3 regions of the Halobacillus sp. B23F22_5 genome follow, and region 1 is predicted to be linked to each of the others. Evidence: riboswitches for the same ligand, from Rfam matches in the RefSeq annotation. Region 1 holds a riboswitch; each other region holds the start of a gene.
What was found. Region 1 has a riboswitch for cobalamin ahead of ACGTN9_RS10585 (cob(I)yrinic acid a,c-diamide adenosyltransferase). Riboswitches for the same ligand answer to the same signal wherever they lie in the genome.
Positions count from the first base shown of each region.

Region 2: linked by a shared signal. The riboswitch ahead of ACGTN9_RS15600 (ribonucleoside-diphosphate reductase subunit alpha) and the one ahead of ACGTN9_RS10585 (cob(I)yrinic acid a,c-diamide adenosyltransferase) in region 1 are both predicted to bind cobalamin.
Region 3: linked by a shared signal. The riboswitch ahead of ACGTN9_RS04785 (DUF4430 domain-containing protein) and the one ahead of ACGTN9_RS10585 (cob(I)yrinic acid a,c-diamide adenosyltransferase) in region 1 are both predicted to bind cobalamin.

Region 1 covers NZ_JBIEKI010000006.1:56,200-63,610, reverse strand. Annotated here, with positions in the region: gene cobT (nicotinate-nucleotide--dimethylbenzimidazole phosphoribosyltransferase) at 43-1,095, opposite strand; gene ACGTN9_RS10595 (cobyric acid synthase) at 1,092-2,609, opposite strand; gene ACGTN9_RS10590 (cobyrinic acid a,c-diamide synthase CobB) at 2,599-3,969, opposite strand; gene ACGTN9_RS10585 (cob(I)yrinic acid a,c-diamide adenosyltransferase) at 3,966-4,505, opposite strand; cobalamin riboswitch at 4,734-4,876, opposite strand; gene ACGTN9_RS10580 (prenyltransferase) at 5,108-5,947, opposite strand; gene ACGTN9_RS10575 (hypothetical protein) at 6,046-6,531, opposite strand; gene ACGTN9_RS10570 (hypothetical protein) at 6,553-6,870, opposite strand; gene ACGTN9_RS10565 (hypothetical protein) at 6,867-6,989, opposite strand; gene ACGTN9_RS10560 (Crp/Fnr family transcriptional regulator) at 7,134-7,411, shown strand, end outside.
Region 2 covers NZ_JBIEKI010000013.1:68,780-76,190, forward strand. Annotated here, with positions in the region: gene ACGTN9_RS15570 (DUF2254 domain-containing protein) at 1-380, shown strand, start outside; gene ACGTN9_RS15575 (hypothetical protein) at 385-657, opposite strand; gene ACGTN9_RS15580 (cation diffusion facilitator family transporter) at 823-1,737, shown strand; gene ACGTN9_RS15585 (ArsR/SmtB family transcription factor) at 1,730-2,038, shown strand; gene ACGTN9_RS15590 (pyridoxamine 5'-phosphate oxidase family protein) at 2,123-2,545, opposite strand; gene ACGTN9_RS15595 (class I SAM-dependent methyltransferase) at 2,672-3,367, opposite strand; cobalamin riboswitch at 3,518-3,694, shown strand; gene ACGTN9_RS15600 (ribonucleoside-diphosphate reductase subunit alpha) at 3,835-6,066, shown strand; gene ACGTN9_RS15605 (ribonucleotide-diphosphate reductase subunit beta) at 6,079-7,119, shown strand; gene ACGTN9_RS15610 (P-II family nitrogen regulator) at 7,293-7,411, shown strand, end outside.
Region 3 covers NZ_JBIEKI010000002.1:278,458-285,868, reverse strand. Annotated here, with positions in the region: gene ACGTN9_RS04800 (RsiX family anti-sigma factor) at 1-943, opposite strand, end outside; gene sigX (RNA polymerase sigma factor SigX) at 930-1,472, opposite strand; gene ACGTN9_RS04790 (ECF transporter S component) at 1,581-2,084, opposite strand; gene ACGTN9_RS04785 (DUF4430 domain-containing protein) at 2,090-2,497, opposite strand; cobalamin riboswitch at 2,693-2,875, opposite strand; gene ACGTN9_RS04780 (ATP-binding protein) at 2,944-4,731, opposite strand; gene ACGTN9_RS04775 (response regulator transcription factor) at 4,731-5,447, opposite strand; gene ccsB (c-type cytochrome biogenesis protein CcsB) at 5,592-6,779, opposite strand; gene resB (cytochrome c biogenesis protein ResB) at 6,813-7,411, opposite strand, start outside.

The DNA of each region.
Region 1 (7,411 bases):
TCGCAATAATCTCCCTCATTTTAAATAGGCTTTTTCGTGAGGTTACTTGTTCGTAACGCTGGCCTCATCGAAGGTAGCCATTTCATTCCGCATTCTTGCTGCCGCTTCCAGTACCGGAAAGGCAAGAGCTGCACCTGTCCCTTCACCCAGCTTCAGCCCGAGATCCAATAACGGTGCGGACCCGATGTCCTCGAGGGCGATTTTATGACCCGGTTCTTGTGATACATGCCCCGCAAACAGATAATCTTTTATGTACGGGTTAAGCCGGACAGCTACCATTGCACCGGATGTACAGATAAATCCATCCATGAATACAGGAATTCCGGACTGTGCAGCTGCCAGAACCGCCCCTGAAATGGCGGCAATCTCATAGCCGCCCAGCTTTTGGAGCACATCTAACGGGGTGTCAGGGTTTGGGTCACGATGCCTGATCGCTTCTTCAATAATCCTGCTTTTGTGAAGCTTTCTCTCTGCTGAAATGCCTGTTCCGTAACCAACTGTCTGCTCCACGCTGTAGCCTGTAAGTACAGCCACCAGGGCGCTGGCTGCTGTTGTGTTTCCAATACCCATCTCACCTAAGATGAGGCATTTTATTCCCCGGGCAATCATCGTGTTCGCTGACTCGGCACCTGCCAATATCGCCGCTTCCATTTGTGCTTCAGTCATGGCATCCGTTTTTAAAAAATTCGCTGTGCCTGCAGCTATTTTTCTTGAAACGAGACGATCATCGTCTATCTCACCGGCAGCACCGACATCGACTACCTGCAGGGATGCACCAATTTGCCGGGCAAAGACATTGATCGCTGCCCCGCCCTCAAGAAAATTCCTAATCATCTGTACGGTCACTTCCTGTGGAAAAGCAGAAACCCCTTCTTCCACAATGCCATGATCACCGGCAAACACCAGGATTCCCGGCGGGGACACCTGTGGGACTCCCTGTTCAGTAATGCCGGCAAGCTGTTTAGCGATTTCCTCCAGCCTTCCGAGGCTTCCCGGAGGTTTTGTCAATGTATCCAGGTAACGGGCAGTTTCAGTGATTCTTTCCTTGCTTACTGGTTCAATCGATTGGATAATTTCCTGCAATTGTTTATTCATCTTACTCCCCCAATTTCTGCAAATTTAGTTAGTCGTTCATAAAGCTTTGGTATATCAATAGCCTTGCGGACATGCGCTGCCAACCGGTCGAATTCCTGTTCCTGAAAATGCTGGACGGAGGTTGATGACTGGAGTGTCTCCAACCCTTTTTTAATTCGGAGCGAATTTAAAAGTTCTCTCCGAAAAATATCGTTATGGAATATCCCGTGGAAATAAGTGCCAATAACGTTTTTATTGCTTGCACCATCGATCTGTCCGTCATCCATGGTAATGAAATGACTTATATTATCCTCAGCAACCGTTGTTCCCACATGGATTTCATACCCTTTCACAGGAAAAGCACGGCCATCCCAATTCACGGTTCCACTCGATCGGACCGTCTTTTTGTTTCTGGAAAGCGTCGTTTCGATCGGCAGCAAGTCCAGCCCAGGGACTTCCTCAAGATTGGTCTCCACCTGGTAAGGATCTCTTACTTTGGTTCCGAGCATTTGATACCCTCCGCAAATACCAACCACGATAGCCCCTAGTTCCCGGGCTGAGGTGATAGCCTGGTCCAGCCTTTTGTCTTGCACATAGATAAGATCCTCGATCGTATTTTTGCTACCAGGCATAATGATGACATCCGGCTGCATCAGGTCAGCTGCCTCCTTAACAAATCGGACATGGCAATCTGCTTCGATCAGGAAAGGATCAATATCGGTAAAATTAGAAATCTTTGGATATTCGATGACAGCAATATCGATCGGTTTATCGGTGTTCCCACTCCTCGTATATCGGCTTAGGCTTAACGAATCCTCCGCCTCGATATGAAGGTCATTGATATGGGGAAGGACACCAAGCACCGGTTTTCCAGTATACTTTTCAAACCATTCCAGCCCGGGATCAAGCAGTGCTTTGTCTCCCCGGAACTTATTGATGACCACCCCAATTACACGGTCGCGGTCTCTTTCGGGCAAAAGCTGGAGCGTTCCAACGAGACTGGCGAACACCCCGCCCTTATCAATGTCTCCCACTAATATGACCGGTGCGTCGGCCATTTTTGCAACGCTCATATTCACAAGCTCCCGGTCATTCAGGTTGACCTCAGCCGGACTGCCAGCTCCCTCGATGACAATCCGGTCATAACTTCCAGCAAGCCGATGGTATGCCTCTGTGATTATTTGTTTGGCATTATCGTAGTATTCTGAGCGGTAGGCGCTTGCCTTCATGTTCGACACCGGCTTTCCATGAACGACAATCTGGGCATCGTTATCACGGTTCGGTTTGATCAGGACAGGATTCATATCCGTGGTTGCCGTAATGCCGGACGCTTCCGCCTGGACGCCCTGAGCCCGTCCAATTTCTTTGCCATCGGCGGTTATGTAGGAATTGAGCGCCATGTTCTGCGACTTGAACGGAGCCGTTCGGCAGCCATCTTCTGTGAAAATCCGGCACAGGGCGGTAACAAACATACTTTTCCCTGCATCCGAATGGGTTCCCTGGATCATGATCGGTTTTGCTTTTTCACTTTCCATCCCGCTGCTCCTTGCAAAGACGCAAAAAATTCTCCAGAACGTCGGGATTCGAGGCAAAATGGATGTGCGTATAACCGGCAACCACATTTTTATAAAGAAATCCTTCCTCAACCGTTCCGAACCTGCTTTTCACCCGATAAGCTCCAGGAAGCTCACGTGATGGTTTGAAGATGGAATAATGGAATTCATGTCCCCGTACTTCCATGCCGTCTTTGAAAAGATAGTTGTTTGGAAGCCCAGAGATTTCCCGGTACCCAAGGGCAGCGAGTTTCGTCTGCATTTCCGTCTTACCAGGAAGCACACCTGCCATCGGATAGTCGTTACCATCGAGCGTCGTGATCGATTCGGATAAATACATCAACCCTCCGCATTCTGCGAGTACAGGGAGACCGCTTTCAATTGCTCCACTAACTGACTGCCTGGTTGCTCGGTTTTCCGCCAGCTGCTCAGCGAATTGCTCCGGAAATCCGCCACCTAAATAAACGCCATCCACTTGAGGAGGAAGCACCTCACCTTTTAAAGGTGAAAAATAAACAACCCTAGCCCCATACGCTTCCATCAACTCCAGGTTCTCCTGATAATAGAAGTTGAATGCCTCATCCCTAGCTACCGCGATTGTTACATTGATCATGCCCCTACGCTGAAACATGGAGGAATCAGTTTGCAAGGGTGCCTGTTCACTAATCTGATAGATTTGGTCCACGTCGATCGTTTCAGACACTACATCCCCAAGCTGTTCCAGCTGCTCATCCAGTTCCCCGCGCTCGATAGAAGGCACCAGCCCTAAGTGCCGCTCCGGCATCTTAAGACTATTATCTTTCAGCAGATATCCACAGACCGGAATGCCACACTCCTGTTCCACCGCATCTTTTATCAGCCGGTAATGCCCCTCACTTCCGACCTTATTTGCAATCACTCCGGCAATATGAACTCCGGGATCCAGTAACTGAAAACCTTTTACGATAGCAGCGGCACTCCGGGCCATCGCCGAGCAGTCCACAACCAGGATTGTCGGAGCACCCAGCAGAGTACTGATTTCTGCCGTAGAACCTTGATTGGACCTCGGCGATTTGCCATCATAAAAGCCCATCACACCCTCGATGATCGAAAGGTCTGCCCCTTCACTTCCTTTCACAAACACTTCTTTCATCACATCTTCAGGGAGCATCCAGCTATCGAGGTTACGGGAGGGACGACCAGTTACGGCGGTATGATAGGAAGGGTCTATGTAATCAGGACCGCACTTGAATCCTTGAACCGTGAGCCCCTTTTTGATAAAGGCAGCCATTAACCCGATTGCGATACTCGTCTTGCCGGCGCCACTGGATACACCTGCAACTACGAGACGGCGGGCAGTCAAAACTCAACACCACGGACGGCAGGGATGCCTTCATCATAATAATGTTTTTCCACATCAATGACCGATACAAGATCAGCTGCATCCTTTACTTCCTGGAGCGCACTTCTGCCAGTAATCACGAGGTGGACATACTCCGGCTTGTTGTGGATCAGTTCAATCACTTCTTCCAGCGGCAGTACATCATCGATCGGAAAAGAATCAATCGCAAGCGCATTATTCAGTTCATCCAGAATCACGACATCATACTGCCCAGACAGCACAGTTTCCTTGGCAAGAACCCACGCTTTTTTTAATGCCTCCCGGTGGATTTCCGGTGTCTTTGTCCAGGTGAACCCTTCGCCCAGCTGAATAATCTCAGCACCCAGTTTCAACAGTGATTTTCTTTCACCATAAGGCCGCTTCGGGGACTTGATAAATTGCAGCATTTTCACCTTTTTGTCATGGCCTAATGCCCGGACAGCAAGCCCGGTTGCAGCCGTCGTCTTCCCTTTTCCATCACCGGTAAAAACCAATGTCAACCCCTGCTTCTTTTGCATCCTATCTCCTCCTCAGTATTTACAAGTGCAATTAGAAAAGCTTGGCTTATCGCCAAGTTTTTATGACGAAAGCCTTAGATTTTCTTATACTTTAATCCTTTAACAAAGTTAAACATTCTTAAAGTAAAAAAAACACCTTCCTCTAAAGGAAGGTGTGACTATAAATAGGCAGAATATACAGCGTACGAATTCCGCGTACTTACAAGCCTCCCTTTTTCCTCGAAGGGTAAACTTTGCGACAAACAGGCAGGCATCCTGACTTACATTCTTCTAACGAATGCTTACAGTGGCGGGACCGTGTTGGACTTTCACCAACTTCCCCTTTTCACCTTAAAGGCTTCCCTTTAAGGACCTGTTCGTATGATATGAAATTAATCTTATTGTAGCGGAACCTATGAATCTTGTAAACAACTCTTTCTGGGAAGAGCTAATAATTTCATTTTATACACTCATTATTTTAAATTGTCGGTTAGTGTAATCAAAAATAAAGGCAGCGTATCACCAGTGACCTACCCGGGTTTCATGGTATAAACGCTGCTTTTTCCCTTGATTATCAGGCAGGAAAACGACTCGCTTTTAATCGAGACTAAACTGGAAGACCTTTACCACACTCCCATGAACACCCCCATTCCGAAAAGCAGCCCGAACGCCCAGTGATGCCAGGCGGCCTGTTTCATCACAAGCTGCTCTTCCTGCCGTTTTCCATGAAACGAGCGAGGAATACGGATAGCGATCGGTAAAGCAGCCAGGACGACAAGCACTTCCATAGGTACGACTGCAGTACCTGCGAGAATAATGGCACCCACGTAAGCCCCGCCCAACAGGAGCTTCAATAACCAGATGGCATTCCGACGTCCAAGCCGCATTGCGAGCGTCCTCCGGAATCCCACGTCTTTTTCAATATCGCGAATGTTATTGGTCAGCACCATGGAACTGATCAGCAGAGCAAAAATCAGCCCAACGAAGATAACCGGCAGGTTGATGCGTTGAGTTTGGACACTATAACCAAGCAGCGTTGTCGCTATCCCGAGAAACAGGGCGGCTGTTGCCTCGCCAAGCCCATGTGATGCTAAGGAATGGCGGCCGGCAGAATAAGCGATACCAGCTGTAATCCCGAAGAGGCCGACGAACGCGACCCACCAGCCGACGAGTACAGCAAGCCACAATCCAAGCAGGGCAGCTGTTGCAATTAGACCAGTCGCCACGTATGGCACGTGATGATGGAATGGATAGTTGCTCAGAGAGGCGGTCTGCGCTTTGCACCAGCGTTCTTTGTCCTGGCCATTTTGGAAGTCAAAATAATCATTGAACATGTTGACACCACTTTGAACGAAGAGAGCGGCGATAAGCAAAAGCACCATCAGCTCGTAGCGGAACACCTCTTCTTTGGCAGCCAACAGACTCCCTGCCAGAACCGGACTGATTGTTCCGCTCCACGTCATCGGGCGCGTTAGCTGCAGCCAGGACAGCTTGCAGGCGTAAGTTTTGCTCTCCTGCCACGGGACCGCTGTTTTGAATGTACGCATCTGCTCCCACCTCCTTACAGTTGGACCATGAGAAAAATAAGTACGAAAAAGCCGAGAATTTCCACCGATTCCAATGCGGCGAGCCGGAACAATTCCCGGGTCAGGGGTTTCCGGTCGCCGCTTTCTGCTTCCTTCCACAGGTAATCATCCGTAAACACGAGCATCATCTCCCGGTAACCGACAAAAACTCCCCAGAACAAGGCGAATGTCCCGCTTGAGAGTGCAGCCAGCCAGAGATGTCCATAGGTGGTAGTTTGAATGACCTCCCAGCTGTGGAGGGGGCCGAATACGGTTCCTAGTAATATACCGGTGATGATGACTCCTCCTCCCGACAGCGTGAATAGATGGTGCGTATGTCGCATCAAATGGAGCAGAATTGCACGCTGTGTGCTTACCGGCATTTTTGCAACCGCAGGAAATACGCCCAAGCCAATGAACAAAATGCCTCCTGCCCAAATGATGCCGAGCAAAATATGGACACCAAGCACGACTTCGCGCATTTCCCTCCCTCCTTCTGTTTCCTATAAAAACGACGACTGGCCTCCGTCTGCGCCTTTTGTCGTGATTACTCTCGGAATTCGGTGTGTTTTCTCTAACACAAGCCGGTAGTTGCGGTCGATGGCATGCAGCAACCGGAAGAGCAAGTAGACACTGATGATCAGCTGAACCAATCCAGTAATGATTAGCATCCAGCCTTCGAGCAAAACCATCATCCCAGGCAAAAGCACGATCTCCAGAGCGAAAATTTTCCTGCTGCGGAGAATGACGGACGCCACCAGTGATAAAATCCCCGCATACAAAACCCATGCATGGACTTCTGGCAGATAGAGGACGTTCATGCTTTCCCCTCCTCTTCTTCCAGGCTTTCAAGCCTGCGCCCGTCATACTCGTACAGGATATATCCCCCGCCTAACCCTTCATTGATCATCCGCTCCACTTCCAAAACTAATTCAGCCATGATCATCTCCTCCTTTGTCTTTCAGTATCCTCGCTTTAACCTGTCATTTCTTTGACGCAGATCAAGTTTTCACAAAAAACTTATAAGCGAATTTCTTTTTTTGCAAAATGATATAATGAAAGAAAATGGAAGGAGGAAGTATCGATGGATATCATGAAGAAAACCGGGGTTCAGCCGACCTGCCAGCATTGTCATCATGGGGATTCCGGCCATACGTGCGTCGCCCGGGTACCTATTTTCAATCATCTTGACCGTGAACAGATGCACGCGATAACCGAAGCTATCCGGTCTGTTTCCTATAAAAAAGGAGAGATCATATACCGGGCCGGCGATCCCTCTGAATCGCTATACATTGTCAACACAGGTTCGGTACGTATCTACCGGATTTCCGATTCCGGGAAAGAACAGATGGTCCGTCTTCT
Region 2 (7,411 bases), on a different contig from region 1:
ATAGTTATATCACCTTCACCCCTTATTTGAATGATAAAGAAAAACAAGTGCGAATCATCATGGACTCCGAGGACTTCGGTTATTATTTATATCGAGGGTTCGGATATATACGGCATTATGCACGAGGAAATTATCCGATTATCACAGAAATAATCGTCGCCCTCACGTTGGCAGCCCAAACCATCGACCCCGATAAACATGATGCACTTTGGGATTTCGCCAATAATACAGTGGATCATATCGGTACGGAGTTCATTTATGACATGGACAGGAAGTACTTGCTAGATAAATTATATGACCTGTCTTTAATGACTGATCATGAACTTGATTACTACAAGGCTGAACGCAGACTTTTAAAGGTCCAGCCTACTGACTTCTAACGTACTATCTGATTGATTTGTAGGCAGCAATGAATTCATCAGGGGGTGTGTTTAATTTGAATGGGATCACCCCCTGATTTGTGTGTAAATACAATAATCCTATCCCCTCCCTGACTGGGCGGTAGGAGATATCAAAAACGTTTTTCAAGGCAAAACGATAGTCACGCGAAGTGATTTCACATTCAGTCAATACCAGTTCATGATTGGTTTCCACATAATGCTGTCCATCAATATCCACTTTCCTGACTGTATCGATATAAGGCTGGGCTGCTATCATTCTCCACCTCCAAAAAGATATAAGTTATCGTACATTGTAGCGCATAATATATGAATTATCATTGTTACTGCTCTTTAATTATTGTTGACATTTCTGTCTAATTTACATACGATACATATATGCACATATACTCATATAAACAAATTAAAGAAGAGAGGGCTTAACATGTCACACCATCATCATCACCATGACCATACGACAGGTAATATAAAAGTGGCATTCTTTCTTAATTTTACTTTCACTATCATAGAAATCATCGGCGGCATTATGACAAATAGTATGGCTATCTTATCCGATGCGCTCCATGATTTAGGCGATTCCTTGTCTTTGGGGCTTGCCTGGTTCCTTCAGAATTTCTCTAAAAAAGGGAAAACAAAGAATTTCTCTTTTGGCTACAAGCGTTTTTCTTTATTGGCAGCCTTGATCAACAGCATCGTTTTAATTGTCGGGTCGGTCTTCATTTTGACAGAAGCCATCCCACGGTTACTAAACCCTGAGCAACCGGATGCCGGGGGAATGATTATCCTTGCCATATTAGGTATTATCGTTAATGGTGCTGCTGTTTTCCGGCTGCGCGGCGGGGAATCGATGAATTCGAAAGTGATGACATGGCATCTGCTTGAAGATGTTTTGGGTTGGGCAGCTGTCCTGCTGGTAAGTATCGTCATGTTCTTTACAGATTTACCAATTCTCGATCCAATCGCATCCATCGGTATCACGATCTTCATTTTATATAACGTAGTCAAGAATCTGTTTAAAACGATGCGCTTGTTTTTAGAAGGCGTCCCTGAAAATATCGATTACCATGATATCATTGAAAAAATGAACCAACTGCCAAATGTAGAGTCGACGCACCATACCCACCTTTGGTCCCTGGATGGGGAGCATCACGCTTTCTCCACTCATATCGTAGTGCCTAAAGGGGCTACCAAAGACCAAGTCTGTACAATCAAAGAGCAAGTAAAGGAAATTATCGAACCCATCCACTTAGACCATATTACGATCGAGATCGAGTATGAGGATGAGCGATGTTCCGTCATGGAAAACGATGACGAAAAAGGAGAGGTGCAGCATGGATGATTCTAACTTTGTAGACCTGGACGAGGAAACATTATTTCTCGTGTCTCAAACCTTTAAAGCACTATCGGACCCAACAAGAATCAGGATATTGAATTTGTTATTCAACCGGGAGTTCAGTGTCAACGAAATTTCTGAACACCTCCACCTACGCCAATCGACTGTTTCTCATCAATTACGTTTCTTAAAAAATCTGCGCCTCGTTAAATTCCGGCGTGAAGGAACTTCCATCTATTATTCTCATGATGACGAACATGTATTGAACGTATTGAATGAAACGATTCAACATGCATTGCACCATTAAGAAGGCAAGCACCAAAAACCAACAGCATAACTCTCACCATAATAAAAAAATCGCGTCCCAGCTAAGCCAGGGCGCGTTTTCTTATTATAGTTCCAGGGTTTCTGGTGTAGTATCTCCTTTATTCATCAGCCTAACCTGTTCTGGAGTGATTTTAAGAATAATGTATTCTGGATCCTCCGGGCCATCGAACCAGTTTTTCATATAATCATTCCAAAACTGTTCCTTCAGCTCTTTATCTTCTTTAATTTCAGCTTTCCCTTCTACTTCCAGGTAGGCATCTCCAAATCCCTCTCCTTCATAGCCGATCAGGATATGCACATAGGGGTTAGCTTCTATTTCTTCAGCTTTATGAGTCTCTTTGTTGGTCGGGGTATATAATGTTAATTCTTTATTGAAAAACGTCATGTAGCGGGAATGGGGACGGTTATTTTTCACCGTTGCCAAAGTTCCTACCTTATTGTTCTCCAATACCTGGAATACTTTATCTTTTAACTCCTGATTGTTCATCGCTGTCATCTCTCCTTCCATTTTGGTTAGTTTTCCTTAAGGGAAGAAAAGTTAAACACACGAAGTAAATAGTTTCTTGCTATTTTACACTTGTCCGTTCAGTAACTGACTAGAAACCTTCATTTATCAAGCTTTATTAAGTCTTTTTTCCAGCATGAATACCCACATGAAAGTCAGTGCTTGCTGTAATTCAACCGGGAGGCCCTTCAGCCGTTTATCACTCACTCCACGTTTATATACACCGTGACCATCGATAACTTTCAAGCCCATTTCTTCAGCCATCGTTTCAAATTCCCACGGCATCATCGTATTGCAGATGACGTCTTCCCCATATAACCGGCGGTAACTATTTTTACGTGGGGCCGCTGTCGGACCGAGAACTCCAATGCATAACTTCCCGCCTGGACGAAGGATTCGTATCATTTCTTTTAAGCCATCAGAAGGAACTTCTGTCCACTCCAGACAATTGATCGCCATGATGGCATCAAAACTTTCTTTTTCTATATCCAATCCAGCCAGGTCCCCCTGCATAAACGTCAATTCCTCTATCTTGAGCTGACGTTTGGCTCGTTCAACCATCGCTGGAGATATATCGATCCCTGTCACTTGATATCCTGCCTGATGTAAACGGTAGGAGCCATACCCATCCCCGCAGCCGATATCCGCGATGGAAGCATCTGGTGCAATATGTTTTTGCATAAAGGGAATGATCGTTTTCCGACTTCCTTCATCCCACATGTCTTTACTGTTCTGGTTCCAAAAATCAACACGATCGTCCCATTTACGTTCAGCTTCTTTATGCCATGCAAACTTTTTATTCATGCCTTCTTCCTCCTGTCTGTACGCTACATAATATATTTCTACAGTTTATGTATAAATCCTTTCACGAGAAAAATCTTGCATATAGCTATTGAGTTCGTTATCATTAAAACACAAGATAAGCCAATCAAACAACACCAAAAACACAATATATAGTATCAGCGAATAGCGGATGCCACAAGGCTTAATAGGGAATCTGGTGCGAAGCCAGAACTGCCCCCGCAACTGTAAGTGCTGACGAAACGGACATCCACTGTGCAATAGATGCATGGGAAGGACCGGATTAGGCGGAAGCACAAGTCAGGAGACCTGTCTCTATTCGCATCAAGTTTCGACTTCTTCGGGGATTGAGAAGATGAAACGATGGAATGAAGAGACACTCTATCAGCCTTTTCGATACCTTCTCCTTGTTCCATGGTTTCATCCGCTCAAGTGAGCGGTTTTTTTATTATGTTAAAAGGAGTGAAACCATGGTAGAAACATATGCCCCTCAAAATATCGATTGGAATAATTGGTTGAAAGCACGAGAGAATCGCTTTCCCCACCTGGATTTGAATCCTATCAAAGAAAGACTAACCACCATTGACACTGTTTCTAATGACGAACAAGCGAACTACTTAATTCTAGAAAGCCTTGCTTTAATTGACGAACAGAACCCTGACTGGACTTATTTCGCTGCCGAATTGCAGCTTGAAAACATGTATAGGACTGCTGCTAATAATAGGAACAACAAAAAGCCATACCGTGACTTTCATCGAATGATCACTAGTATGATTGAAGAGGGAATTTACGATCCTAATTTGCTTGAATCTTACACCCTCTCTGAAATTACAGAGTTGGAACAGGCTATCCTGCCAGAGCGAGATAAGCAGTTGACTTATATCGGCCTGAAAACCCTCCATGACCGTTACCTTGCAAAAGATAAACAAGGCAGGCTGTTTGAACTACCTCAGGAACGATTCATGATCATTGCCATGACTTTAATGGAAAAAGAAAAGAAATCTCAACGCCTCCCTCTTATTAAAGAAGCTTATTGGGCACTCAGCAACCTGTACATGACAGTAGCCACACCTACCCTGGCTAATGCCGGGAAAAGTTATGGACAGTTGAGTTCATGTTTCATCGATACGATAGATGACAGCTTGCAGTCTATTTTTGATAGCAATACAGACACCGCCAACCTAAGCAAGCACGGTGGCGGCATCGGGGTCTATCTCGGTAAAATCAGAAGCCGGGGAAGTGATATCAAAGGATTCAGCGGGGTATCGTCAGGCGTGATTCCATGGATGAAACAACTGAATAACACGGCAGTAAGCGTTGACCAGCTGGGTCAACGCCAGGGAGCAATTGCCGTTTACCTTGATGTATGGCATAAGGATATTTTCTCTTTTTTAGATGCCCGCCTGAATAATGGTGATGAACGTCAGCGTACGCATGATTTGTTTTCCGGTGTATGCATCCCGGATATTTTTATGGAAGCTGTTGAAGCAAGAGACGATTGGTACTTATTCGACCCGCATGAAGTCAAAGAAATCATGGGATTTTCTTTAGAAGATTACTATGACGAAAATAAAGGTGGAGGATCGTTCCGGGAAAAATACCAGGCTTGTATTAACCATCCCTCTCTGACAAAGCAATGTATCCCAGCCATCGAAATCATGAAACGCATCATGGTCAGTCAATTAGAAACCGGAACACCTTATATGTTTTACCGTGATGAAGTCAATCGCAAAAACCCCAACGGCCATGCAGGGATGATTTATTGCAGTAACCTCTGCACCGAAATCACGCAGAATCAAAGCCCTACAATTCAAGAAGAGCAATACGTCAAAGATGGCAAACTGCATATCGTCCGGGAACCGGGTGACTTTGTGGTTTGTAACTTATCCAGCATCAATCTAGGCAAAGCGGTACCAGAGGGTGTTCTGGAAAGGCTGGTTCCCATTCAGGTCAGAATGCTTGATAATGTCATCGACCAGAACACCATCCCTGTGATGCAAGCCAAACTAACTAATCAGAAATATCGCAGTATAGGACTTGGAACATTCGGCTGGGCTCATCTGCTTGCCCTTAAGCAAATCAAATGGGAATCAGAAGAAGCGGTTCACTACACCCATGAGGTTTATGAAAAAATCGCTTATTATACGATTCAGGCAAGTATGGATTTAGCCAGGGAAAAAGGTTCCTACCCGGCTTTCCAAGGCTCGGATTGGGACACTGGTGAGTACTTTACTAAGCGCGACCTCAGAAGTAATTCAAAAATCGATTGGGATAATCTTCAGAGGGATGTGGCTGAACATGGAATAAGAAATGGTTACTTAATGGCGATAGCTCCTAACTCCAGTACGTCACTGATCGCCGGAAGCACCGCCAGTATCGACCCTATTTTCAAAAAGTTTTATTCCGAAGAGAAAAAAGACTATAAGATACCAGTGACAGCTCCCGATTTATCACCGGAAACCTACTGGTACTATAAAGCGGCACATGAAATCGATCAACACACCAGCATCGAGCAAAACTGTGCAAGGCAAAAATATATCGACCAGTCCATATCGTTCAATTTTTATGTCAAAAACACAATCAAAGCAAAAGAGCTGCTTCATTTACATCTTAGTGCCTGGAAAAACGGCTTGAAAACCACCTACTATACACGCTCAACTTCGAGTCAGCAAGATTTCGAATGCGAAAGCTGTTCATCTTAAGGAGGATTAGACATGACTAACACCTTAAAGAAACGTAAAATCGCAGACCATCAGGCTCCTAACGCAGCTACCGGAATCATCAATGGAAATAGCTCGAATGTACTCAATTGGGATGATATACGTTTTCCATGGGCTTACCCCATGTATAAAAACATGCTCGCAAACTTCTGGATTCCTAATGAAATCAACATGAGCAACGATATCAGACAATGGAATACATTGACCGGACAAGAACAGGATACTTTCAAAAAAATCATTGGCTTGCTCGCATTTTTAGACTCGATCCAAACAGATTACTCAAGTAAAATAGCGGATTATTTAACTGACTCAAGCCTTGTAGCACTTATGCAGGTGCTCTCTTTCCAAGAAGTAGTCCATAATCAATCTTATTCCTATGTACTTTCTTCATTGGTAGATCAACAAGAACAAAACACCATTTTTGAATACTGGAAACATGATGAAGTGCTGATCGAACGGAACGACTTCATTATCCAAGGATATCGAGCATTCGCGGATAAACCTTCACCTGAAACGTTTTTAGAATCACTGGTTTATGATGTAGTGCTGGAAGGATTGTTCTTTTATGCAGGGTTCTCTTTTTTCTACAACCTCGCTCGCAATGGAAAGATGGTTTCGACCAGTACAATGATCAACTATATCAACCGTGACGAACAGATTCACGTTACCCTGTTCGCAAATATTTTCAAGGAAACATTAAAAGAACACCCGGACTTAGATAAGCAAAGGTACCACCAGTTTGTTGAGGAGACATTCCGTAAAGCTGCAGAGCTGGAAATCAAGTGGGGAAATTATATCATTGGAGATAACTTCCCTGAAATTCCAATGACTGACCTTGAGGATTATATAAAGTTCATGGCCAATAAACGCAGCAAACAAATGGGCGCCGGCAAACCATTCCCAGGGTATGATAAAAATCCATTGAAATGGATAAGGGCTTATCAAGAGGTAGACGAGGGTAAATCGGACTTTTTTGAACAGAAATCAAGACAATATACCAAAGTTTCTGAGGATAACGGTTTTGATGAACTGTGATCCACCATCCTGCTCAATTGTTTGGGCAGGTCTTTTTTTATTGTTTCATGTTAACTTTCCTTACATAAATCAAAATTGGTTCTTGATTTTTCAGAAAATTAACGGTATTATAAATAAACATAACATTATATGTTATAAAAACTAACATATAAATTTTAAGGAGGAGCTAATCAATGAAAAAGATTGAGGCTATCATTCGCCCGGAAGCCTTCCAGGCATTACGGCAGGATCTTGACAGCATGGGAATTAACGGGTTGACGGTATCTGAAGTAGCCGGATGTGGCCAGCAAAA
Region 3 (7,411 bases), on a different contig from region 1:
CTTCCGGCAACGGTGACCGACTATACTCTCCTCCCTCAGCATTGGCCATAATATCAAACGCATCTTCTATAGAGGAATTTTCTTTTAATTCAATCGGTACTAAAAAGTCGTGCCCCGACTCCCTGTAACGGTAAATTTTATAACTTTTCTTTTGGACAGGTGAAACTTTCATGGTTTCTATCGTTCCATAATTACCCATTTCAAAAGGGCGCCCATCTTCATAACCAAGCTTTACTTCTGATACACCATACTGACCGAATACTTGTTCAATACTTCGTTGGAGGATAATATCTGAGCTTGAACCACCTTGCGTTTGAAAATCCTCCGGAAAGATAATTTCACCACGGTCCTCATTAATTACTATTTCTGCCCCATTAAGAGGAAAAACAGATACTCCCAGATCATCTGCATTTTCAGCTGCTGTGGATGTTACTTGTGTATAGTCAGCATCGCTAACCGACACCTCAATAGTTAGCGGGATGATGTGTTCCGCATTCATCCCTGCTGCTACGGAAAATATATAGTTTTTCCCTTCATCAACCTCGAACACTAAGTTACTTTGAAAATCGTTTACAGGAACATTTTGTTCTGCATCTTTTCCATCATCCTGAGTATCAAACAACTCCGCTGACTCTTCCCGATTTTCAGAAATTCCTGATTCTGTTGCCGTATTATGGTTCTGAGACTCTGAAGAGTTTAGCATTGATTCGTCATTCGAACTGTTCATTAACATGGCAGGCGTGATGATGGCAGCCAGCAAGAGCACCGCAATGAAGGCAAAAACAGGCAAAAGATTAGACTTTTTCTTTTCAGGTTTACTTTCTTTCAAGTGTACAGCTATCTTATTATATAGTTCATCTTTCGTCTGATGATCACGGATGCCAGGCATTTGATTCAATTGCTTTTGTAATTCTTGATCATGCTTATTGTTATTTTGCTTCATTGCGTTTCCCCTCCCCTCTTTGATCGGCTGCCATATTCCGCAGAAGTTTCAAACCACGATGCTGAGTGGTTTTAACTTTACTCACTGACCACCCTAAAATATCAGCGGTTTCCTGAATTGACATCGATTGTATGTACCTGAGTATAATGACACTTTTCTGATCGACTGATAGTTTCTCTAAGTATTGATATAGTAATTTAATATCCTCATTTTTTTCAGCTATTTCTTCAGGTAAAGGCTGGTTGTCAATTAACTGTTCTCCTTTCTTATCCCAGTCAAAAAACTCCAGCAGTCGCTTCCTCTTTCTGGTCTGTCTCCGAAAAAAGTCGATTGTTACATGACGGGCTATAGAAAACAACCATGTCTTTTCACTGCTGTCTCCTTTGAATTGGGTATACGAATTCAATACTTTTATATATACTTCCTGAACGAGATCTTCTGCTTGTTCTCGATTTTTGACCATATAAAATATAAATTGAAAAAGATCCTGATGATATTTTTCATATAGGGATTCATACACCGACCTCACTATTGCTTACCTCCCGTTCTCTTAATTAGTCGTTTTATGTAAAAGAAAAGTTACACTTTACATCATAAGCGTAAAAACAAAAAATACCAACCTGAAATCGGCTGGTATTCATACAGGAATCCATTGTTTATAATATCGTTCAAATAATCGGCTCAGCACAGGATACAACAGCACAATGAAAACCGCATTACCTGCGGCGTGGTAAATATCAAAGGGTAAGCCTGCTAAATAATATCCCCAGAATGAACCCGAGAAGTTATACATCGTAACAGATAGGACAAACCCATAAAATAGGCCGCTGAAGGCTCCGAATGCTGACAAGAAAAGCAATGGAATGTTAGACCAATATTTCCCAATCAGTCCGCTCATCAATCCGATGACAGCCCATGCAATCACTTGCCACACTGTCCAGATTCCCATGCCCAGAAAAACGTTGGAAAGGAAGGTTGTCAATAAGGCTAATATCACGGCGGACAGGGGGCCCAGCCAAAAACCGGCAATAATTATAATCGCGGTTACTGGCTGGACGTTCGGTAAAAAGGCGAAAGCGTACCTGCCGACAACGGCCAGTGATGCCAATAATGCAATCAAGGTTATCTTATAAGTGTTCATATGCATCATTCCCACTTATGAAAATCAAATTGGAAAGTGTCATCTGCTTCTACTTCATATTCGTTAGCTCCAACAGAGGCATTTTCCCCATTGATGGTAAAAAACCACGCCTTTTGCTCCCCTTCTTTTGCTTCGATTCCTTCAATCTTTGTAACAAAGCCATCTTTTTCTTCTACATCTTCAAAGTTTTCTTTAAGTACATCCATAAGGGTTTTGCCCGCTTCTACTTTCAATTCTTTCTCTGTTACGATGTTTTCTCCATTTTTCTCGGAAATCGTTACTTTTACGGGAACTTCCTGTTGTTGCTCCTGTTGTTGAGCCTCAGTGGACTCGCTTCCCGATTCTGCCTGACAACCTACAAGTACGGCTACACTCATCAATGCTGCTAAAACCAATTGCATCATTCTTCTCATTACCATCATCCCTCTCACATTTAGTAGGTTTCATCGCTTTTGGGGGTGTGAAAATCAGATAAACAACCTCGGCTTTCCATACCATACAAAAAGCCCATTCCTTCAACAGAATGGGCTAAGACTAACCAGTATGAATGTTTACTAAAAAAATACATAATTCGACCGGTTGTCTCAAACAGCTCAATCCCCGAAGCTTTGAAACGATGAATTAAGGCAGGTCTACTGGCTTGTGCGTTTACCTACTACGGACCCTTCCCATACATTTTGTGTACAGTGGTCTGCCCGGTTCGTGGCACTTACAGTTGCGAGGACAGCATTGGATTTTCACCAAATTCCCTTTTAATCCCACTCAGGAGAACCTTAACTCTAAAATATTAAATTCTAATGTAATATTACCATAAGCAGCACAATTGTAAAATAGTTGTTTCACAGGGAACAAGATTTTGTTACAAATCTTGTGCATCTTCGCTAATATCAGGCAAGCGGAATGAAAATGTCGTACCAGTACCTTCTTTGCTATGGACAGCAACGGTGCCCTGATGGGCCTCCACGATATTCTTAGCAATAGCAAGGCCAAGTCCGGTGCCTGTCTTGCCTTTTTTTCTTTTACGTGATTTATCCGCTTTATAAAACCGTTCAAAAACAAATGGCAGATCTTCCTCTGGAATACCTGTCCCGGAATCTTGTACAGCAGCATAAAGGCCTTCTTCCGTATATTCCATATGGATATCGACAGTACCACCTTCACGGGTATGGCGGATAGCATTATCTATCAAGTTTGTAAACACTTGTTCAATTCGATCGGGATCAAAGCATTTATCTCCAAGTTCTTCTGCTGTATGGAGTCTTAAGTTAATACCCTTTTCCTGAGCTAATCCCTGGAATTTTCTTGTGATTCTTTCTAAAAAGGGACGGACTTCAACCTTTTCTTTATTCAGGGTGATATGTCCTGCTTCCATTCTGGCTAGGTCTAATAGCTCGTTGACAAGTCTACTCATACGTTGGGATTCTTCGTAGATGATTTGAGCAAGCTCGTTTTTTTCTTCTTTACTTTCTGCAATATCGTCCACGATGGCTTCGCTGTATCCTTGCATCATGGAAATCGGAGTACGCAGCTCATGGGAAACATTTGCAATGAAGTCCTGCCTTAGTTTATCAAGCCTTCTCTCTTCAGTCATATCCCGAAGTACAGCGACAGCTCCACGTACATAATCTTTATCGTATAATGGCGTCATGATAATCACCCAGTTTCTCCCCTGGGTATCCATTTCGGTCATGACTTCTGTTTCCGTTTCTATCACCTGATTAAAAATGTCCTTCACTTTCTCTGGCAGAATGAGATGACCATCATTATTGCCGATTTCTGAACTTCCCTCTTCATAGGCCCAAGCCTCAAGATATTGCTCAGCAGGCGGATTGGTAATCAATATTTCCCCTTGGCGGTTGATGGTGATTACTCCATCTGCCATTGAACTAAGAATCCCTGACAATTGCTCTTTTTCCTGGTTGAGGGCATTTATATGAAATTTCAATTGCCGTCCCATCCGATTGAAAGCCATTGCAAGCTCCCCAATTTCATCATGCGTAAGGATGGGGATCTTTGTATTGAATTCCCCTTTTGCCAACTCCAGTGCACCCTCCCGCATCTTGATCAGAGGGGCAGTGATTCGTGTTGATAAAAAGAAAGCAAAAATAGTGGTTAGTATGATAGCGATGCCTGCACCTAAAAATATGATTTTTGTCGTCTGCATGGTGGTTTCTTCCACAATATCAAGAGACTGATAGACAAAAACTCCACCAGATCCGTTATTCAGCGGGGTCCCTACCACCATGACACCATTCTCAAGATTATCGATATCCGCAATTTTTTTAACTTGTTCTTTCCCCGCTAACACAGAGGATAACTCATTATCTTCTTCAATCCACTGCCGATCTATTTGGGGTAGATCGTCTTCAGCGGATGAACTCCATATATCATTTTCACCAAAAATTATGACTACACGGCTGGACGGGTCTTTTACCCGCGAGGATGTATCTAAAATAAGATCTCTGTCCTCATATTCCTGGACGATTTCTGATACTTTATCAGCTGTCTGAAGCAATTCCCTTTCCGCTTCTAATATATGATAATTCTCAAAAAACTCCAGCAACAGGACAGTTAAAAGAAAAAGTACAAATGAAACTAATAATAAAATGGTGAACCATAGTTTACCTACTACACTGCGCCAAAACATCAGTCACCACTTACCTCGAACTTATAGCCGACACCCCAAACCGTTACAATCATTTTAGCTGCATCTTTTGAAACCTTGTTCAATTTTTCTCTTAAGCGCTTGACATGGGTATCCACAGTTCGTAAATCACCGAAAAATTCATATTGCCATACTTCCTTCAGCAAGTGCTCCCTTTCAAATACCTTATCCGGAGCTTTTGCCAGGAAATGCAGCAATTCATATTCCTTTGGTGTCAACGTGACTTCTTTGCCATCTGCCGTCACCCGATGTGCATCATTGTCGATCGTCAAATGCGGAAAGACAAGTACATTTTTAGTAGATGTCTCTGTCTGTAAGAATTTAGTGGATGACGATCTTCTTAAAATAGCTTTGACACGCAATACAACTTCCCTCGGACTGAATGGCTTGACGATATAATCATCCGCGCCTACTTCAAACCCTTGAACACGATTGCTTTCTTCCCCTTTTGCAGTAAGCATGAGAACAGGGGTAGCTTTTTTTTCACGCAGGTCTTTACAAACTTCGATTCCATCTTTACCTGGCATCATAATATCCAATAATATGACATCATAATCATTCGTCAATGCCTTCTCTAATGCTTCATCTCCATCTTCGGCTTCTTCCACATCAAAGTTCTCTCTTTCTAAATACATCCGAATTAACCGCCGAATCCTTTCCTCATCATCTACTACCAGCACTTTTGCTTCTTTATCCATATAGATGCCCCCTATTCAAGTCCATATCTATTAGTTTTATTATTTATTTCTATTAATTTTGTCCAATTTCCTTTAAGCATAACAAAATATCATTATGTAAACGAGAGACCATCAGAGAAAAAGCATTCTCTAATGGTCTTCTTTTTAAGCATAAGAGTGTAATCCGGCAATAACAAGATTGACGGCAATCAGGTTGAACATGATAATTGCAAATCCACCGACAGCAAGCCACGCAGATTTCGTGCCGTGCCAGCCCCTGGATAAACGGAGATGTAGAAAAAATGCATAGAACAACCATGTAATCAACGCCCACACTTCTTTAGGGTCCCAACCCCAGAAACGGTTCCATGCTTCCTGTGCCCAGATCATAGCAAAAATCAACGCTCCTAGAGTGAATACAGGAAAGCCGATTGAAACTGCACGATAGGATACTTCATCAATCAGGTCAGGGTTGAACTTCTTCAATTTAGGCTGCAGGGCAGCAGCAACACGTTTTCTCAAAATCAATCGTGCTACCCCATAAAGCACTAATCCGCTTAAAAATGACCAGATCAACGTATTGAATTTACGTGAAGCATCTTGCCCTCTCATCCATTCAGGTGCATCAAATAAAGGCTGCATTACTCCCTCTGTTTGAAGCTCACCGGCATTTGGTCCGACAATAGCTGGCATCTCATACTCTACGTTGACTACCTGGCCTTCGACAGGTGCCTGGAATTGTGCTTGATAGTCCATGGCACCGAACGCAGTAGTCATAATGATAAAACCGAGCGTTGAGAAAATCGAGTAAATTACAAATTCAAGCCAAAATGTATGCTTTGACTTTTTCGTCTGATCGATTTGGCGAATCAAAAAAATCAATCCAGCAACAAAGCTGATAGCCAAAATCGCTTCACCTACAGCAGCTGTAGTTACGTGGATATAAAGCCAATGAGACTTAAGCGAAGGCACCAATGGTGATATTTCTCTCGGAAACATACTGGCATACGCGATAATAAGTAAAGCGATAGGCAGAGCGAATAGTCCGATTACATCGAGCCTGTAAATGAAATAGATGATGATAAACGCCATCACCAGCATCATTCCAAAAAAAGTAGTGAACTCAAACAAATTACTTACCGGCGCATGCTGGCTGGCCACCCACCTCGTAAAGAAATAGCCGAGCTGGGTAACGAAACCGGCAATAGTCAAGGAAATCCCAATCGTACTAGCTTTCCCCCTGTTGCCTGTTTTCTTTTCACGGATAGTACCTCCGAAGAAAAAGGTAGCAATCAAGTAAAAGAAAAACGAAGCATACAATAAATTACTGCTGATCGTTACAAGATCTCCCATATTCATCCTCCTACACCCTTTTGCAGCAAAGGGTTAACCTTTTAATTGCTGTTGGTCTTCCGGCATCTCGATTCGTGTATTATGAATAGATTTCTCAATATCTCTTTTGAGACCGTACCAATTCTTATTTGTGTGTCCGGCAATCCACACTCCGTCTTCGGTTGGCTGCAGCCATATCCTTCGGTGGTTCCAGTACATACCTTGTATGACACCGATCATGAAAATCAAACCACCTACGGCCATAAACGGCAAAGTGTAATCTTTTTTCACTGCTAGACCTGTTACATCTCGCGTATCAAACCCAGCCAGGTTTAATTTATAATCATTTTCGTTGGTCGGATCGATGTTCATTCCGATTCCGGCAAAGCTGACCTCTGGCTCGCCGCCATCAGGTGGGTAAACATAAAAGACAAAGGCTGGATTCTTTGGGAATTTAGATTTGGAACGAGGTTGATTTCCATCCATGTAATATTCAGGGAAATACTCATCAATGACTACTCTTGCCCCGCTATCCAGCTCATATTCCATCTTCGGCTGGGTAAGATCAACAGTGAATTCACCCAACACAGCTGATTCGTCATCTGTTTCATGCAGTGTAAATGACATCGACGAAAATTCATCAAGCTGAAAAC